DNA from 3 places in the Virgibacillus saliphilus genome. Region 1 is predicted to be linked to each of the others. Evidence: riboswitches for the same ligand, from Rfam matches in the RefSeq annotation. Region 1 holds a riboswitch; each other region holds the start of a gene.
What was found. A riboswitch is a leader RNA that binds a small molecule or an ion and turns the genes downstream of it on or off. The one in region 1 is predicted to bind glycine.

Region 1 (6,920 bases):
TATCAATGGATAGCGTATTCCCATTCGAGCATTCCGTTTGATCAGGGGTAATATATTCGTTATCAACTAATGCTTGTATGGTTCCAGGTTTTGATCCTTCTTCCAGTTCATATAATTCCACTTGGCTTTGTACGAGACTTATAAGCGCATCACAACCCGTCCCATGGACATCGCCGCTTCTATCACTTAAATTAGGTATAAACAGGATAATCAGGACAGATATAATCATTAATACAATAAGCATTTCAATGAGTGTAAAACCTCGATTATTTTTAAACATACGATTTTCTCTCCTTTACGTTGATTGAATTTAAATTGATTGAATTAATTCGAACATTGGCCACATTAAAGTCATATAAATAAAAATGATAAAACTTGCTAATACAATAAAAAATATTGGTTGAATTAGTGTGAGTGCTTTCATTATTTTTCGTTGTATTTCCTCCGTAAGTATCTCTGCATATACATCTAGATCCTTCTCCAATGCATGAACATCTGCATTTCTTTGAAAAATGGAAGCAAGTTGGTTTTCCAAAAAGGACATTTGTGAAAGCAAGCTAGCAATGGGTAAGCCACTCATTAATTCTTCTGTCATTAAATGAGAGTAGTGTGCAATGATTGGTAATTTCTTTTGGCTGGATATCTGCGTTAGAATTTCTCTGAAGGACATGCCGGTTTTCAAAAGGGTACTAAAGTGTGTTGCAAAGAGAAAGGAGGTTTGTAGCTTTAAAAATGTTCGGTATATCGGTAGACTGTTATAAAATCTAATTTGTTTTGTTATGGTAAGCCTATGTTTGGTAAAGTGCCAAATAATGATCGCTATCAAAAGCAAAGCGATTAGAACAATTACTAAATTACCCAAGAAATCAATAATGAAAATAGATACGGAGACCATAGAAGAAGCTTCTGTGCTTGTTTGAAAAAGTTCTGCAAAGGATGGAAGCACATATTGTTTAATAAAGTAAAGTAGTAAAGAAAAAATAAGTAACAGGATTAATGGATATCGTATGATTTGTTGAAATTTTTTCATATATTTTATTCGGTGTTCGTACATCTCAATACATTTACCGATACTACCTTGCACGTCTCCGTTGACTCTGACAAAATATAAATAAGTGGTAATCGTTTGATGAAATGCCGCTTTGTCAAACGCTTTATCAATAGGATATCCGTTTTTGACAGCATCCGTAATTTCTGTTGCGGGTATAATGAGCTGTTTGTCCCATTTGATTACTTCTAAAGCTTCGATTAATGGATATCCATTGTTTAATAATCGATTTAACCGTTTTAAAAAACGTAATTGAATGTCACTTGAGCGTTTGTCCTTACGAATTCTTATAAATCTCTTCAGAGATATATCCATATGCATAAGCCTTCTTTCTTAAGTGGTCAAAGGTATGAAATGTGCTTGTTGCATCGTCATCTACTCCCACTATTGTGTTTTCCAATCGTTCACCTTCTAACAGTTCAAGTATTGCTGCTCGTCTTTTCGTTGTTGCATGGATTTGAATAGGCAATAATTTTAATGCTGCCACTGCGATAAGTGATTGTTGCAAATCGGTTTGTTTTAATCCCATTTCCAGTAGACGATGGACTGTTCCTGTCGCGTTTTTAGCATGTAACGTACTTAGTACAAGATGGCCAGTTAGCGAAGCATCAAAAGCAAACTGTGCTGTGGCTTCATCACGAATTTCCCCAATCATGATAATATCCGGGTCATGTCGGAGTGCAGCTTTTAACCCGGTTTGATAGGTGATACCGGCTTTTTCGTTAATCTGTACCTGTAAAATATTATCCATTTCTTTTTCAATAGGGTCTTCCAATGTAATCGTTTGATAGGAGTTTTCATTTAGAGTCGTTTGTAAGAGAGAATACATGGTTGTAGTTTTCCCACTCCCAGTTGGACCAGTAAATAATACAATACCAGCCTGGGCCATAATCCATTCCTTCAGTTTAGTTAATTGATTTGGAAAAAGAAAAAGTTGGTCAAGCGAAAGGTTTTCTTCCTGTGGAAGGATTCGAATGGCTAAGCTTTCCAATAAATTGACGGGAAGTGTGGACAATCTTAGGGAATATGTTTGCTTGGATGCTTGATGCGTAATGGTGCCATTTTGTGGTTTTCTGATTTCACCAATATCCATTCCGGATGTGAATTTATAGTACGTTAATAACAATTGATACTGTGCACTTTCTAAATACTTATAAAAAATTCGTTTCCCGTGGATGCGAAAATAGACATTGGTGTGATTTTGAAAAGGGTAAAAATGAATATCCGATGCTTGGACTTCGAAGGCTGCAGTAAGAAGTTCATTCGATATTGCTGCAGCAGGATTCAAAAGCGTTCACCTCCTTTTTAATTTGCAACACTTACTATATTCGACGCATTTTGCTAAATTCCTTCTTTTTTTCAAAAGTTTTTCAAAAAATATAGAAGGTATAAGTTTAATTGGTACTGTAAAAGCTAGGACTAGAAACTATTAAGAGGTGATAACCATGTCCGGAAATGATTATGTAAAATTTATGACGGAACAAGTGGTCACATATATTGATTTACCTGCTGAAGAAAGAAAAAAGCGCAGAGCAGAACAAAAAAAGCCCCCTGCAACTTACAGTAGTCGCTGGTTGGGGATTTTGCCATTCGCGCTAAAAACAATTTGGAAAAAGGCTCAATAACAGGTGCTTATGCGCAACACCTGTTATTTTTCTATGCAAACGCATCCTCCGTAAGATAAAAAATACCTCCATTAATTACTTCATAGGATATGTATGGTTCATAACGTTTTTTGATTTCAATCAATTCTTTTTGCTTTTGTTCTTGCATTGTTTCTGTTTGTTCTGTATAAAAATGATGTAGCATTTGTATTTCTTCATCTAATGCTTTCCATGATTCTTCGGCCCATTCATGTGTTTGATTTTCAATGTAATTATCAATGACCGACTGGATGCGAAGATAACCGCTATTTATTTTAATAAGCGGTGAAATGGGGTAACAATAATCAGATATGGACATTTGAAGCGATACTTGCTGCATTATCTCCATCATTTCTACTTTCATTATTCCGCTGACTAAATGCAATCCGAGTGAAAAAACTTCATCCTTTTTTTGCTTTCCAACATAGCTTACCTTTAAATTTATCACCAACCAGGGGTAAAGCGGGGTATTTTGATTGGTTTTCACCTTTTGGAATAATTTAGTAACCTTTTCATTTTGTTTAAGCTGGTTAAGTATTTGTTGTAACCGTGGGCTTCCGAAATGAATCCATTCCCCTTTTTCTTCTCGCTTTTCCGGGTTCGTGATGAGTGTAAGTTTCATTGGCTCACCGGCATACCCCGTGTTCTTCACATAATGCCAATAGAACGGACGATTCATTAACGCCCTATCCATTTCTTCTGTTAATTGTACTGTTAATACACCATCCTCATTAAAAATGAGTTCACACTGATTTGCGGTAAAATAATCTTGCAGGAATTCATGTAAATTAGTAATTGCCATAGGAACGCTCCTTATTATCTCGCGTTATCACGAGTATGTTTAATAATAGATGAGAGATTGTCCAATTTAATTTTAGCTTCACCTGTTGATGTAGATGTTGCATAAATATTTTCAATTTCCGTTTCCATATCTGTTATATCAAGCTCAGCTAAAATATCATCCAGATGACCAATAACTTGCTCAAAAAGGTTGATTTTTTCATATAGCAAGTTCATAATATGTTCTTCGATTGTATCCTTGATTGCAAAATTATATACATGGACATCTTTTTCCTGACCGTAACGATGGATGCGTCCAATACGTTGTTCTAATCGCATCGGATTCCAAGGTAGGTCATAATTAATCATATGATTACAAAATTGCAGATTTATACCCTCACCGCCTGCCTCTGTAGCAATTAAAACCTGTGCATGATCTCTGAAAAGTTGCCGCATCCAGTCCTTTTTCCCTTTTTTGAAACCACCTCTAAAAGGAACAGAAGAAATTCCCTCTTGTTGCAGGTACCATTGCAGGTAATATTGGGTAGCCCGGTACTCGGTAAAAATAATTACTTTTTCATCCCCAATTGCTTTCAGTAATTCAACCACTTTTTCTGCTTTTATATGGTGAGGTAATTGTTCAATTTTTGACAGTACCGACTGAATTGAATCTTTATTATCTCCTTCCATTGCTAATTTTTGAAGGGATAAATAACAAGCCTCACGTGACGAGCATAATTCTCGTAAAAAAGTAATCTTGGAAAAAGAGGAAAAAGGCATTGTTATATGATTAAGTTCCTCGTAAACCTCCATCTGTTCCGGTGCAAAATCAACCCAAACCGTTTCAATATTACGATTGGTATTATTCAATGTTGTATCTTGTCTGGTGTTACGAATCATTACTTTTTGGATTAGTTGCTTCAAATATATGTCCTGTTTGATTTTCTTGCGATCCTTTCCGTATTGGTTGAGAAATGAATCGTAATTACCCAAATGACCTGGCCTTAATATCGAAACCAGGTTAAATATTTCAACAAGTCGATTTTGAACAGGAGTTGCTGTTAGTAATAAACAGTATTTCTTCTTTAACAAACGAACAAAGGAATAGTTTTTTGTTTTATGATTTTTTAACTTATGGGCTTCATCAATCAATATAAAGTCATAGTCGATATCCAATATATTTTCACGATGCGGGGAACGCTTTGCCGTATCCATCGATGAAATAATAACATCAAACTGATCCCAGGAATAATTTTTTCTGTGGGCAACCGCTGGGATATAAAATTTTTCATTTAGTTCCTTCACCCACTGGTTTACGAGAGAGGCTGGAACGAGGATAAGGGCTTTTTTCACTAAGCCTCTAACCATGTATTCTTTTAATATGAGACCCGCTTCAATGGTTTTGCCGAGGCCAACTTCATCAGCTAATATAGCACGGCCGTTCATGTTTTCGATTGCTTGCTTTGCTGTTTCAATTTGATGACCTAAAAATTCAACATGTGGTAGATATTCCAATGCGCGTAATCCGGAAAATGCAGGCGCAATTTTCGTAAGCTCAGCTTGATAAGCCATAGAAAAAAGATCCCATGATGAAAACTTGCCTTCCTTCTCAAAACTGGATTGCAGCTGATCAATGAATGTTGAATCTTTTTGTAAGTGAATAGACGTCATATGATACTTCCTTTTTTAATGGATTAAAATGAAATTAAAATATATTCTATATATTCTCCAGCAGTTATATGCTATAATGAAGTTAGATTTTTCACGTGATGCTTGTAATAGTATAACCAAATAAGCCATTTTCATAAAAGCGAATGAATACAAGGGGAGAGTTTACGTATAACGTAACGCCGAAGGAGCAAGCATTCCGCGAATCTCTCAGGCAAACAGACTCTTGTAGGACGCACCTCTGGAGAGTGTTTACGAACGAGTAGACCACCCACGAAGCAAGTATCTATGCGAAAATGCCGAATTTTCCTGTATAGATATGCAACTTTCTGGTATGAAGACAGAGATTTCCTGGTATCTGGTATCAGTGAAATCTCTGTTTTTGTGTTTTTTAGAATAAATATAAAAAGGAGTGGATGGGTTGAGTGAGTTAAAACGAACACCGTTATTTCCGGAGTATGAAAAATTGGGGGCAAAAACAGTCGATTTCGGTGGCTGGGATCTTCCAATACAATTCTCAGGTATTAAACATGAACATGAGACCACAAGAAACAAAGCGGGTTTATTTGATGTTTCACATATGGGGGAAATTACTGTAAAGGGTCAGAAAAGTTTGGAATTCCTGCAAAAGATGACAACAAACGATGTATCAAAACTAACCCCAGAACGTGCTCAATACACGTTCATGTGCTATGAAAACGGTGGTACTGTTGATGACTTTATCATTTATATGTTGGAAGAAAATGATTATTTATTGGTAGTGAATGCAGCTAATACAGAAAAAGACTTCGATTGGCTAAAGGAAAACAATGACTATAGCGGAGAAGATGTAAGCATTGCCAATGTATCAAATAATTATGCGCAATTAGCCGTACAAGGTCCCGAAGCACAAAAAACTGCAAAAGGTAACGAATACAGATTTATGTGAAATTAAGTTCTTCCGTTTTTATAGTGATGTTTATTTCACGTCCATTGATGTACCTGCCATTGTGTCACGCACAGGTTATACAGGGGAAGACGGATTTGAAATTTATATTGATAAATCATATGGAAGCGATTTATGGAGGTTAATATTGGAAGCTGGAGAACATGAAGGAGTGGAACCTATTGGATTAGGTGCAAGAGACACCTTACGTTTTGAAGCAAATTTAGCACTTTATGGACAGGAGCTTTCCAAAGATATAACACCAGTTGAAGCTGGGTTGAAATTTGCTGTAAAGGTTCATAAAGAAGCGGACTTTATTGGAAAGAAAAAATTAAAGCAGCAGATTGAGTATGGACCAGCGAGAAAACTTGTTGGGATTGAAATGATTGATAAAGGAATCCCTCGTCATGGATATGGGGTATATAGTGGGGAGGAGGAAATCGGGTTTATTACTTCCGGTACACAATCCCCAACATTGAATAAAAATATCGGATTAGCTTTAGTGAAAGCAGAATTTGCGATAGAAAACACAGAATTATATGTTCAAGTTCGAAAACGTAAGTTAAAAGCGACAGTTGTAAAAACACCATTTTACCAGCGAGCGAAATAGGGAGGGATTAGTAATGGAATTTCGTTATTTACCGATGACAGAAGCGGATAAGAAAGAGATGTTAGATACAATTGGGTTAGAGTCAACGGATGATTTATTTTCTGATATTCCGAGTAACGTGCGTTTTAAAAGAGAACTTAATCTCAAACAACCTGCAAATGAAGCACAATTAAAGAAGGAATTAACCGTAATGGCAAATAAAAATGCAAACGTAGCATCGTATAGTTCCTTTTTAGGTGCGGGGGT
Region 2 (6,920 bases), 1.8 Mb from region 1:
TTCCGGAGGATGTCGATTTTGTTTCGATTTTGCCAATGGCAGAATGGGATTATGAATTAGAAAGAGGAGAAGATGAACAAATAACATCCGTAACCTGGTCGGCAAGCGACGAAGGAATAGCCCCGAATGAATTCATAGAATTTGCCTTTATCGGGGCAAATCCCAGTGAGTCAGGGGAAGTTAGCTGGAAAGCTTTACAAACATATGAAGATGACTCTGTTGTAGAATGGGTTGGTCCTCCTGATTCCGAGGAACCTGCTTCCGTGACAACAATCGAAGAAGGGGACGCGGTTGCACCACATGGAGATAGTGATGAAACCAGTTCAAGCGAAACGGAACAAGAAGATGTGCAACAAACTTCGGAATCCGGATCCGCCAATTGGGTACCTATTTTATTGTCGGCAGTAGCAGTTCTATTGGCGCTAATAAGCTTATTTCGGAAACGAACATAAATGAAAGGAGGAAAAGCAATTTATATATAGACGTTGCTTTTCCTTTTTCATTCACCAAATAAATAAATTTTGTCTATTGCTGCTATTTTAGACACTTTTGCTCAATATTTCACAATTTATCCATACTAATTCCTTACAGCAGCTGTTATCCTAAATAGGAGAGAATAAATAGCATAAGGAGATGTTATTTGTTATGGCAAAATCATTATTTAAATCAACAGCTCATTTACAAGATGGGTTGCAGGTTAAGGCAAATAGTAGAGAGTTTTCTCTAACAATTGATGAACCGGAACAGCTAGGGGGGACGAATAGTGGCATGAATCCGGTTGAATTGATACTAGCTGCTTTAGGTGCCTGTCAAGCTATTACAGCGCGCACATATGCCGACCAGTTTAACATCAGACTCGATGACTTTTGGGTTGAAGTAGAAGGTACACTTGATACGGACGGGTTTATGAATAAATCAGATATTCGCCCGGGATATAGTGATGTGGCCTACAATATTCACATGAAAACAGATGCCCCGAGAAGTAAAGTAGAAGAATTTGTGTCGTTTATTGAAAGAACTTGCCCGGTTGGCGATACGATTGCGAATTCGGTTGATGTTAAGCTAAACGATATCGTTATGGAAGAGACAGATAAAGAATTCATTTAACATCTCATTAAAACATCCATTACCGCTTGAAGATTACGGATGACTTTGGTAATATAAATATATGAAATTTAACGAATAAAGGCCATGTGTAACTGGCGAACGCGGATAACCGCGAGGGAGCACATGGTAGCCATTGTCGTTCGCCTGGGCAGAGGTAAGGGGAGTAAATTCCCTTGCCTCTTTGCGTTATTAGGAGGGTGAATGAATTGGGCATAAATGTTTTTAGCATTTAAAATAGAATAACAAGGCTATGATTGTTGTGGGTTACACTATAACAGGAGCAGCTTCTGGAGAGGATGCAAGCACATTGCACGCCGAAGGGTTCAAAATCTCAGGCAAAAGGACAGAAGAATAACAAATGTGTATTTGTTATATCTTTTGATATTGGTGAGATTGGGGCCCCGGGGCTTCAGTCTCTTTTTTATACTTGTTGAAGCTGAGCCCTAAGGATGCGCACCCACCCGAACGGCGAAGGAGGTTGTCACAATGTCGAAGTCTCTATTTTTTGTGTTACCAGCAACAAACGTTTTTTAGAAAACAACTTACCATGAAAGGATGTGATGATTTGAAAAGGGTGTTTAATTTTTCAGCGGGGCCATCGATGCTTCCGCTTCCAGTATTAAAGAAAGCTCAGGAGGAGTTAGTGAACTATAGGAATTCGGGCATGTCTGTGATGGAATTAAGTCATCGTTCAGGTTTGTTTACGGATATTATTACCGAAGCGGAACGATTGCTGCGCGAATTGATGGAAATTCCAAACAATTACAACGTACTTTTCCTTCAAGGAGGGGCCTCCCAGCAATTTGCCATGGTGCCGTTGAATTTGTTAACGAAAAATGGCAAAGCGGACTATGTCAATACTGGATCCTGGTCAAAGAAAGCGATCCAAGAGGCACAGAAATACGGTGATATTCGTGTCATTGCATCATCGGAAGAAGCTAATTTCACCTATATTCCAGAAGTTGATAGGTCTATGATCGACCCGGAAGCCGATTATGTGCATATCACAACAAATAACACCATTGAGGGGACCGCTTATGCAACTATCCCGGATACCGGTGATGTACCGCTTGTCGCGGATATGTCTTCCAACATACTATCATCGGAAATTGATGTGTCCAAATTTGGCTTGATTTATGCCGGGGCACAAAAAAATATCGCCCCCGCTGGCTTGACTGTTATTATTATTCGAGAAGATTTAATTGGCCATGCAGCCGCAACTTGCCCAGCTATGCTTCATTATAAAACACATCGTGATAGTGGTTCGTTATACAATACGCCGCCTACATATGGAATCTATATGGCGAAGCTCGTATTTGAATGGCTGAAGGAACGAGGGGGCTTGAAGGAAATGGAAAAAAGAAACCAGGAGAAAGCAGCCCTTTTGTATGATGCGCTCGAGGAATCTTCCGTGTTTCAATCTCCAGTCCGAAAAGACAGCCGTTCATGGATGAACATTCCTTTTGTTTCCCATTCTGCAGATGTAGATGCTGCTTTTATCAAAGAAGCACAAGCGAAAGGGCTGGAGACATTAAAAGGCCATCGTTCTGTTGGAGGGATGCGTGCCAGTATTTATAATGCCATGCCACTAGAAGGTGTTCAGACCTTGGTTACATTTATAAAGGATTTTGAAAAAACAGTGATAGAGAAGAGGAGATAGAATGAGCACAGTAACGCTGGACAAAGTGAAAACAATCAAAACGTTAAATCATATTGCAGATAGTGGACTAGCTGTATTTGAAAAGGATGCTTATACGATTGACAATGACAGTGACAATCCGGATGCGATTGTGGCTCGTAGTTATAACATGCATGAGATGGAAATCGGGGATAATGTAAAGGCCATTTCCCGTGCTGGAGCAGGTGTGAATAATATTCCGGTTGATGCATGTACAGAACGGGGTATTGTTGTTTTTAATACACCCGGTGCCAATGCAAATGCTGTAAAGGAACTTGTCATAACCTCATTAATGGCATCATCACGGAATTTATTCTCCGGTGTCGAATGGGTAAGGAGCTTACAAGATGAGGGGGACCAAGTTCCGAGTCTGGTAGAGGCAGGAAAGAAACAATTGGTAGGAAGTGAAATTAAAGGGAAGACATTAGGAGTTATTGGGTTAGGTGCTGTTGGAGCGCTTGTAGCAAATGACGCACTTGATTTGGATATGGATGTGATTGGTTTTGATCCGTTTATTTCAGTAAATACAGCTTGGGAGCTGTCCCGTAACGTTGGGCGGGCCATGACGATCGAAGAGGTTTTTGCAACAGCTGATTATATTACTGTTCATGTTCCATTAACAAACGATACAAAGGATATGTTCAACGCGGAAACGTTCAACGTTATGAAACCGGGCGTTCATATTTTCAATTTTTCCAGAGGAGGGCTTGTTCATGAGCAAGATATGGCAGAGGCTTTGGAAAGGGGGCAAGTAGGGAAATATATTACCGATTTTCCCAATGAACATGTGTTAAACATGAAAAATACCGTTCCCATTCCACATCTCGGTGCTTCCACGAAAGAATCAGAAGAAAACTGTGCGGTTATGGCAACGCGCCAGGTGAAAGATTTCCTGGAAACAGGCAATATCAAAAATGCGGTGAATTTCCCGGATGCCTCTATTCCTTACACTGGAAAAAGCCGGGTGACAGCTTTTCATCATAATGTTCCAAACATGGTTGCCCGTATTACGACTGCGATATCGAACAACAACTTAAATATCGCGGATATGATTAACAGAAGCCGTGGAGATTATGCGTATACGATGGTAGATATTGAAGATGACGTAGATGAAGCGACTATATCCAATCTGAAAGAAGAAATGAACGGGATCCAAGACATTGTTTCCGTGCGTGTTATATAAAAGGAGTTAAATTTTTTTAATGGGAGAAGCGGAAAACGTGTTTGTTATTGGCGTTTCTGCTTTCCTCATAGTCGTTGTTTCAATTCGATAGGTACCATTGATGCTCTGTCTTACCGGGCATCCGAAGGCATTTTGAAAGATATAAATGAGGTGGATCCCTCGTTTAATATGAGGTGTCATAATCTTGATAACAACGACTTGTTAGCCATTGATGGCAACAAGTCGTTGTTTACATATGCATAAGTAAATGATGCAAAACAGCTCCCCATTATCTAGCATTATAATCCCCCTCTTGCATAGGCTATATAAATCGTGACATGGATGGAGGGAGTATTACGGATATATTAAATAAAGTAAAGAATCACCGGGAAGAAGAGGAAAAGTTAAAGTGGGAGGGAACTTTCGCGGAGTATATGGACATTGTAAGGGAAAGGCCGGAAGTTGCCCAAACAGCCCATTCACGCGTTTATAATATGATTAAAAACTCTGGTTTAATTGAAAAAGATGGGAGAAAAATGTACAGCTTTTTCGGGGAGGCCATATTTGGGCTTGAAGAGGCTATTGAAAGGCTGGTAGAGGAGTACTTTCACCCTGCAGCAAAACGACTTGATGTCCGCAAGCGAATTTTATTATTAATGGGCCCTGTTAGTGGTGGAAAGTCGACCATTGTAACGATGCTCAAACGTGGACTTGAACAATTTTCCAGAACAGATGAAGGTGCTGTTTATGCGATTAAGGGCTGCCCGATGCATGAGGATCCGCTTCATCTCATTCCACAGCATTTACGTGAGGACTTTTTCGAGGAATATGGGATTCGGATTGAGGGTAGTTTGTCCCCACTCAATGCCATGCGGCTTGAGAAGGAATATGGAGGGCGGATTGAAGATGTGAAGGTGGAACGCATTTTCCTTTCTGAGGATAGACGTGTCGGGATTGGAACATTTACCCCTTCTGATCCGAAGTCCCAGGATATTGCTGATTTAACAGGAAGCATTGATTTTTCAACCATTGCGGAATATGGTTCGGAATCGGACCCGCGTGCGTATCGTTTTGATGGGGAGTTGAATAAGGCGAACCGTGGAATGATGGAGTTTCAGGAAATGTTGAAATGCGATGAGAAGTTCCTTTGGCATCTTCTGTCCTTGACACAAGAAGGTAATTTCAAAGCAGGGCGGTTTGCGCTCATTTCTGCTGATGAACTAATCGTGGCGCATACCAACGAGACTGAGTATCGTTCGTTTATTTCGAATAAGAAGAATGAGGCGCTTCACTCACGCATTATTGTTATGCCAATTCCTTATAATCTCAGAGTGAGTGAGGAAGAGCGGATTTATGAAAAAATGATCGGAGAAAGCGATATGAATCATGTTCATATTGCACCACATGCATTAAGAGTAGCAGCTATTTTTTCCATTTTGACAAGACTGAAGGATTCGAAAAAGCAAGGGATGGATAACGTTAAAAAAATGCGCCTATATGACGGGGAGGACATCGAGGAATTTAACCAGATTGATATGGATGAGTTACGGAATGAATTTCCCGATGAAGGCATGAATGGGATCGACCCGCGGTATGTGATTAACCGTATTTCTTCTACTATTATTAGTAAGGAGGTCCCTGCGATTAATGCGCTTGATGTGTTGCGTTCACTGAAAGAAGGACTTGAGCAGCATCCATCGATTTCAGAGGAAGATAAAGAAAATTATATGAACTATATTTCCGTTGCACGAAAAGAATATGACGAAATTGCGAAGAAAGAAGTCCAAAAAGCGTTCGTCTATTCTTATGAAGAATCAGCCAAGACATTAATGGATAACTACCTTGATAATGTAGAGGCTTATTGCAATAAGAATAAACTAAAAGATCCTTTAACAGGGGAGGAATTGAATCCGGATGAGAAATTAATGCGTTCGATTGAGGAGCAAATTGGCATCTCAGAAAATGCCAAAAAGGCCTTCAGAGAAGAAATTCTCATTCGTATCTCTGCCTATGCAAGAAAGGGTAAGCGCTTCGACTATAATTCGCATGAGCGCTTGCGGGAAGCCATTCAGAATAAATTGTTTGCGGATCTCAAAGATGTTGTTAAAATTACAACAACGTCCAAGACCCCGGATGAATCTCAACTCAAAAAAGTCAATGAAGTGATTGCTCGTTTAATCGATGAATATGGTTATAACTCCATTTCAGCAAATGAATTATTGCGGTATGTAGGAAGCTTGCTTAATCGGTAACACAAATAACAAGACTAGACTTTAGTCTTGTTATTTTATTATATCCGAAATTTTTGGCAATTCCTTTTTTGACTTCGCATAGGATAGAGAAAACAACAAAGGTGGGGATTCAATGCAGGAAGAAAATAGAAATTTCGTCGTCTCCAAGGAAGACTGGTCCCTCCATCGTAAAGGTCATCAAGATCAGCAACGACATAGTGATAAAGTAAAAGAAGCGATAAAAAATAACTTGCCTGATTTAGTTAGTGAAGAAAATATTATCATGTCTAACGGACGTGATGTTATTAAAATCCCAATCCGTTCTTTGGATGAGTACAAAATTCGTTATAATTATAATAAATCGAAACATGTAGGCCAGGGAGATGGGGATAGTGAAGTAGGCGATGTTGTTGCCAGGGGGCCAAATGAAGGAAAAAGTGGATCCGGAAATGGAAAGGCGGGAGATCAGCCTGGTGCCGATTACTATGAACAGGAGGTATCTTTAGCCGAGCTAGAAGAGATGTTATTTAAAGAACTGGAGTTACCTAACCTGCAGCAAAAGGAACAAGCTGAAATTACCACAGAAGAAATTGAATTTAATGATGTCCGCAAAAAAGGCTTGATGGGCAACATTGATAAAAAGCGCACGATTTTAGGAGCACTCAAACGAAATGCCACAGAGGGAGAAGCGAAAATTGCACCCATTCAGAATGATGATCTTCGTTTTAAAACATGGAATGAT
Region 3 (6,920 bases), 870 kb from region 1:
ACTGGAGAATAAAGATCTGAAACCGCCTTAACTGACTCAATGGTGCCCATTAATTCGTTTGCCGTGACTTCATCATCTTCTACCGGATTTTCTACAAAGACGATATCCCCTAATTCTTCTTGTGCATAATTTGAGATCCCGATTCGTACATTATTCTCGTCTAAACGTAAAACCCATTCATGTTCCTTGCTATACAGCAACTCATTCATCATTTACTGTTTTCCTCCCGAACGTATTTTTTAACATCCTGAGTCCATCTTATTCTTTTATAAAATGATGTTGGGGCTACAACCACATCATTTTTTACGAATTTGCATTTTAAGTGGTGCCCCAACTTCCTTATTGTCAACACAGCGCCGTAAGCTAAGTGTAGGCCAAACCCACCTTCCCCGATGTAACCTGTGCAAGAAATTAGAACATCTTCTACTCCACCGAAGTTCACATATTACGCAAAATGGAAAAGGTTAGTTTTACATCAATCTGTATCTATTCATTTTTGCAAATTTGTTTCGGGCTTCTTTAAAGACTTTACCTTAGTTTGCTGCATGAATCACTTGATTATTTTTGACCTTCGTTACATCGTTTGTTTCTTATACTTCCACTGGATTTTGATATAGCTGAAATGCATCACAAATTTCTTTCGTTGTTTGTTTTGCTTTCTCCAGTACTTCCTTATCTTCTTTATTATTCAAAACGGAAGCAATGACTTTTCCGATTTTCTCCATCTCTTCTTGCTTCATACCTCGTGTTGTTAAGGCAGCTGTACCCATACGAATTCCACTTGTAACAAATGGACTTTCTGGATCATATGGGATCGTATTTTTATTTGCAGTAATTCCTACATCTTCTAATATCTTTTCTGCATCTTTACCTGTTAATTTCCACGGACGTACATCTAAAAGAACAATATGATTATCTGTTCCCCCCGATACAAGTGTTGCACCTTCATTTTTTAATGTTTTACTAAGAACTTTTGCATTTTGAACAATTTGTTTGGCGTACTCTGTAAAACTTGGCTGTAATGCTTCATTGAAAGCAACGGCCTTAGCAGCAATAATATGCATTAATGGTCCACCCTGAATTCCCGGGAAAACAGCCTTATTAACCTTCTTCATAACCTCCTCGTCATTCGTTAAAATAATTCCTCCACGCGGTCCTCTTAATGTTTTATGTGTCGTACTAGTCACAACATCTGCATACGGGATCGGTGATGGATGAACTCCAGTTGCTACAAGTCCTGCGATATGAGCCATATCTACCATCAGTTTTGCTCCAACTTGATCCGCAATTTCCTTAAAGCGTGCAAAATCAATCGTCCTTGCGTAAGCACTTCCTCCTGCAATAATCACGTTAGGTTTTTCTTTTTCGGCTATCGCTTCTAATTCATCGTAATCGATCAATTGCGTGTCTTTATTCACTTCATAAGATACGACATCAAACCATTTTCCAGAAATATTGACAGGGCTTCCATGAGTCAAGTGCCCCCCATGTGAAAGATTCATTCCCATTATTTTATCACCAGGCTGTAGTAATGCATAAAAAACGGCAAAGTTTGCTTGTGCACCTGAATGTGACTGTACATTCGCATATTTGGCATTAAATAATTTAGTTAGGCGTTCAATAGCAGTTGTTTCAGCTATATCGACATATTCACATCCGCCATAATAACGTTTCCCAGGATAACCTTCTGCATATTTATTTGTCATCACACTCCCCATTGCCTCTAATACATCTTCACTAACAAAGTTCTCGGATGCAATTAACTCCAGTGTGTCATGTTGACGCTCATGTTCCTTTTTAATCGCTTCAAAAATAATGGAATCATTTTGTTGTAAACTCATTGTTTACTCCTCCTTTTTAATTTGTACGCCTGACCCATAACCCTAAGTCTTTCATTATATCGGGTTACCTACCTTGAAAGTAATGGGATGATTCTTTAACCCTTTTATATACGTCAAAAAAGGACAGAGAAGGGTATCATGCATTTGCTACCCTTCTCTGTCCTTTTTACCTGAGAGATTAACTCCTTCTTAGAGCTTTCCCCTTTGGTGGCGTTTATATACGCTCTCTCCAGAGGTGCGTCCTGTTGTGGTTTCATCTACCTGAGAGATTTATTCCAAGGGTATTTTTGGAACTTGCTCCTTCGGTGAACATACACTTTCCCACGACAATCATCCGCCGATATTAAATTTCTATTCCTTTCATAATAACTATACTAACGAATATAACTTTCCATTTTTTCCATAATTAAGGGATGAAGTTTATCTGAACAACACATTAGTATTCAACACTTTTTAGGAACCGCTTTCAAAGCCTCAAAATTAAAAAACGATTTGTCAATAAAAAGGACAGAGGAAAATAGGTGTTTTCTATTTTCCTCTGTCCTTTTACCTGAGAGTTTAACTCCGTTGGTGGCCTGTGGCTCTCTCCAGAGACGCGTCTTATTGTGATCCTTTAACCTGAGAGATTAACACCCAATTTTGGGTACTTGCTCCTTCGGTGCTAAGTTAAAACTTTACTTAGTCTCTCCCACAATTTTCAACCGCAACTATTTATTTATATTTTATAATAATGTGAAATCGGACTTTTGTCAACCATATTTTTAGTTTTGTACTTTCACCAAATTATAAATCAATATGGAGCAATTTAAAGGGCCTGCCTTTCTTCTCATGAATACTATTCTACAAACGCTTCTTTTTTACATGTTTGAAGAATAGTATTAAGGTAGAAAAAATAGAAACAAAGGTTGGACACTTAAGTAGTTCTATTATCGATATAAACTCTATTAACAATAATAAGGATATGGAATCTGGTACAAAATCGTAAATAAACCAAAGCTATCATTCCTGTCTATTCATGGTAGCAATTAACTTTTCTAGGCTTTTAAAACGGCCCCCAATTTATCACAACAGCAATGGATAAGAATATGATAGCAAGCACAGTCCATATTGCAACAAGTGGTAAGATAAATTTTATCCACTTTATCCAAGAAACGCCGGCAACTGCTAAACAAGCCATTAACGTTCCTGAAGCAGGTGTTATTACATTTGTAAATCCATCACCAAGCTTATAGGCTAGTACAGCCACTTGTCTGGGAATTTCCATTATATCAGCCAATGGAGTCATTAGTGGCATAACAATAGCAGCCTGGGCACTTCCAGAAGAGACAAATAAATTGAAAAGGGCATTCATTACAAACATAGCGATTGCTCCTGTATAAGACGATAATGGAGAGATTGCTGCGGATAAGCCATGAACTATTGTATCTAAAACCTGCTGGTTTTCTAATAAAATTATAATAGATCGAGCCAACCCTATAATCAAAGCTCCATAAGCCAATTGCTGTGTTCCTTTTGTAAATACTTTCACCAATTTATTAGGTGTTAATCTAGCAATGACAGCGGTACCAATTGCTACAACAATAAATATGGCTGCCATATGACTTGTTGTCCAATCATAATTAAAAACACCGAAAATATAAAAACCCATGCATAACGCTAACAATGTGAGAACTAGTTTATGCGTACCTGTAAATTGAACTTCTTCATTTTCACTGACCGAACTATCATACGTCGGAAAACGTTCTTTCCCCATATAACTTTTTTCTGGATTGTCCTTCACCTTTTTTGTATAATAACAGATGTACAAAATAGTTGCTGCTAATATAAATAAAGTTAATACAAGCCGTAAAGTAACACCTGAAAACAAGGGTAATTCAGCTATGTTTTGGGCTAAGCCTGTACTTATTGGGTCTAATGAAGCTACTGAATGGCCGGCATCAGCCCCTAATTTAATGAGAGCTACTCCAATAATTGCATCAAGTCCTAATGACCGTGCTAAAATAATGCCGATTGGAATAAATGCAATTTGTGCATTTGTTAAAATACCAAGAGCACCAAAAACGGAGAAAACGATACATACTACTGCAATTAATAAATATTCTTTATTTTTGGTTTTGGCAATGGAACTTTTAATTAAAGCGTTAATAGTTCCGGTAGATTCAATTACTGCAAATGCCCCTCCAATAATAAGAACAAGGAAGATCAATTCAGCTGTTTCCACCATGCCATTTTGAATGGACAAAGGTATGTCCATAAACCCTAATGGTTCAGATTCTGTGGTTTGATAACTATCTGGAACAACTCTTGTAACACCATCGACTGTTTCCCTACTATACTCGCCCGATGGAAGGATTAATGTGGCAATAGCTGCTATTAATAAAATAGAGAATATAATCACATATGCATCCGGCATAGTAAAGCGGAACTTTTTTTTGTTTTCATTCTCATATACTTCTTTTTGTTTAATAGCCATTAGTAAACTAAACCTCCTGTATTGTAAGAAAAAAAGGGAGTTTATTTTCTGTTGTTCTTAACTCCCTCGTTTAACTATATTATTTATTGTTATATTTTTTATAAAAGGTAATCTTTTTATATGCCAATTAGTTAATCAATTTCTTCAAAAGTTATTTTTTGAGCACCTTCGTGACGAACTTTTTTACCGAACTCTGGTAATTGCTCTTCTCCTTCTATAATATGCAAGAATGGGTTGCCAGCAAGCTGTCCTCTAGGACACGCAAAACAATTGCCACCGTAAGGAATATAGATTTCACCACTATTCCCCTTTTCATCACCAGGATAAAATACAACTTGACTTGGTAATGGATAACTTGTAGCCTTTTCAAAAGGTACATCATAACCGATCCAATTCAAATCCGAAAATACTGCTGGTCCGCTCCAAGCTGCTTGTATTACAGAAATTTCCATTGGAAGCTGTTTAAGAAACCACTTACTAGTTTCAGGAGTCCCTTCTTCATCCAATTCTGCAACAAAAATATAATCGCCACTAGTAATCTTCATTTTTTTCATATTTATTCCTCCATGTATGATATATTTCAAGAACAAAAAATTGCTCTTTGATAATGAAATCATCGTGTTACTTTAAGTTTCTATTTTGAAATCTCCATGCTTCCGTTTACACCCTTATCATAGAATGATCACCTGTTTTACAAAGAATAGTTCTTCCTCATTCCTTTCTTCAAAGAGTTAGGAAACCATGTGAAGATTGCAACTAAGATAAAGACAGTGTATTTGTCCCCGTTTCAATTACTCCAATACCATCTCTCGATTGTATATTTGTACCAAATGGTGAGGAGAGTTCCCGAAGTTCATTTAAAATTCTTTCCCCAGCCTCTTTGGAAGCTAATTCGGGAGTGCCACGCCCAGGACGGCGCTTCTCAAACCCAAGCGTTATAGGGTGGATGGTAATATTTTGTACACATCCTTCAATGAGATTAAAATTACCAATGAATGATTCATACGTCTTCGGGTTGGTCTCATTATTCATTTTCCCTTCATTTTTTATCCGAAAGTCATACCCATCCGATGTAACATATCCAGGACCAAATTCACCATATTTGTCATAAAATTCTGCCGGCTGCTTTTCAATAAGTTCAGCCTGGTAAAAGAAATCACCAAGTCCATGAAAAATCGGACGCTCTTTATAAATTTCAATCCCTCTTATGACATGAGGACCATGCCCGATATATGCGTTAGCTCCAGCATCAATACACATATGGGCAAACTCCTGTTGGAAATCTGCCAATTGACTCTTGTCTGTTCCTTTCATTTCATGAGAATGATTGCTGACAAGGACGATATCAGCCATACGAATAGCTTCTTGTATTGACTTCTTGATTTGGTTTGCATCCTTTTTATCCATTGTTGTATACGTACCAGGTTCACCAACTTCAAACAGATAGTCTCCAAATTGAAAAATCTCTTCTTTATCATTGTTTACTCGTTTATTGATTTCTGTTTGTCGTGCGACAGTCTTAAGACTTTCTAAATCATCTTTTCTGACTCTATGGATAGTAGCAAAGTGAAGGGGATTGATTCCCGGTCTTCCTATAAAGTCGGATCGTTGTTCCCCTGCTGGATGCCAATCCCGAAATGTCGTGTTAACTGCTATGATAGCCACTCTTCCTTTAGGGGTCTCCAAATATTTTGGGCGACTGGCTTCAGCCAAATTCATGCCAACACCTGCATATACGATACCTTCCCGTTCTAGGTTTTCAATGGTCTTCACAAGTCCGTTATGAGACCAATCCATACTATGATTATTCGGTGCAGACATAATGTTAAATCCCAACCACCTCAAGTCAGACAAAATACCAGGTGAAGCCGCTATCCAATCTCCGCCACTATGTCGTGATGGGTATACATCATTTTCATAATTGTGTATGGAGGTTTCCAAATTGGTGAATCGGACATCCGATTTCATTAAAAGTCCATGTATATCCAAAAGTCTTTGATCATTTTTAGGCATTCTTTGTGTGACCAGTGCATCTCCTGTAATCGAAAAGGATATTTTGTTCAATCCATTCACACCACCCTGTCCCTATTATTTGATTCACTTGCAAAGAGGCGATCTAACTCTTTTTATATAGTAAGAAATATTCAAGTAATACCTTATTCAATTCTATTTAAAGTAGGCATATATTGTTTTATATCGTTTTTTCTTATCACAGGTCCTGCTTTCATAGAGTTATGATTTCGCCTCCCGTCCGCTTACATTGCCCATTTACTTTATTCTACTTTTTCGAATGCTATTTCCTGAGCGCCTTCCCATCGAACTTTACGACCAAATACTTCCAACTGCTCCACACCTTCAGTAATAATTAGGAAGGGGTTTCCCGCCAATTGGCCTCTAGGACAGGCAAAACAGTTACCACCATAAGGGATATAAATTTCCCCGCTGTTCCCTCTTTCATCGCCAGGGTACATGATAACTTGACCGGGGAGAGGGTAACTGGTTGCCTTTTCAAAAGGAACATCAAATCCAATCCAGTTCAAATCTGTAAAAAATGCCGGCCCACTCCAAGCTGCTTGAATTACCGAGATCTTAAACGGGAGCTGTTT

Region 2: linked by a shared signal. The riboswitch ahead of serC (3-phosphoserine/phosphohydroxythreonine transaminase) and the one ahead of gcvT (glycine cleavage system aminomethyltransferase GcvT) in region 1 are both predicted to bind glycine.
Region 3: linked by a shared signal. The riboswitch ahead of glyA (serine hydroxymethyltransferase) and the one ahead of gcvT (glycine cleavage system aminomethyltransferase GcvT) in region 1 are both predicted to bind glycine.

Annotation. Positions count from the first base shown of each region.
Region 1 is NZ_JAGYHC010000001.1:2,081,363-2,088,282, forward strand. It holds gene comGC (competence type IV pilus major pilin ComGC) at 1-280, opposite strand, end outside; gene comGB (competence type IV pilus assembly protein ComGB) at 311-1,363, opposite strand; gene comGA (competence type IV pilus ATPase ComGA) at 1,326-2,336, opposite strand; gene KFZ56_RS10055 (YqzE family protein) at 2,494-2,673, shown strand; gene KFZ56_RS10060 (YqhG family protein) at 2,705-3,493, opposite strand; gene KFZ56_RS10065 (DEAD/DEAH box helicase) at 3,508-5,142, opposite strand; glycine riboswitch at 5,286-5,375, shown strand; partial or broken gene gcvT (glycine cleavage system aminomethyltransferase GcvT) at 5,561-6,674, shown strand; gene gcvPA (aminomethyl-transferring glycine dehydrogenase subunit GcvPA) at 6,688-6,920, shown strand, end outside.
Region 2 is NZ_JAGYHC010000001.1:3,925,755-3,932,674, reverse strand. It holds gene KFZ56_RS18780 (YcnI family copper-binding membrane protein) at 1-452, shown strand, start outside; gene KFZ56_RS18775 (OsmC family protein) at 646-1,107, shown strand; ZMP/ZTP riboswitch at 1,186-1,264, shown strand; glycine riboswitch at 1,385-1,464, shown strand; gene serC (3-phosphoserine/phosphohydroxythreonine transaminase) at 1,673-2,767, shown strand; gene KFZ56_RS18765 (phosphoglycerate dehydrogenase) at 2,769-3,968, shown strand; gene KFZ56_RS18760 (ATP-dependent protease PrkA) at 4,286-6,199, shown strand; gene yhbH (sporulation protein YhbH) at 6,312-6,920, shown strand, end outside.
Region 3 is NZ_JAGYHC010000001.1:2,946,455-2,953,374, forward strand. It holds gene gcvH (glycine cleavage system protein GcvH) at 1-212, opposite strand, end outside; gene glyA (serine hydroxymethyltransferase) at 591-1,841, opposite strand; glycine riboswitch at 1,989-2,084, opposite strand; glycine riboswitch at 2,438-2,542, opposite strand; gene KFZ56_RS14315 (YfcC family protein) at 2,884-4,314, opposite strand; gene KFZ56_RS14320 (DUF3830 family protein) at 4,446-4,868, opposite strand; gene KFZ56_RS14325 (CapA family protein) at 5,071-6,378, opposite strand; gene KFZ56_RS14330 (DUF3830 family protein) at 6,588-6,920, opposite strand, start outside.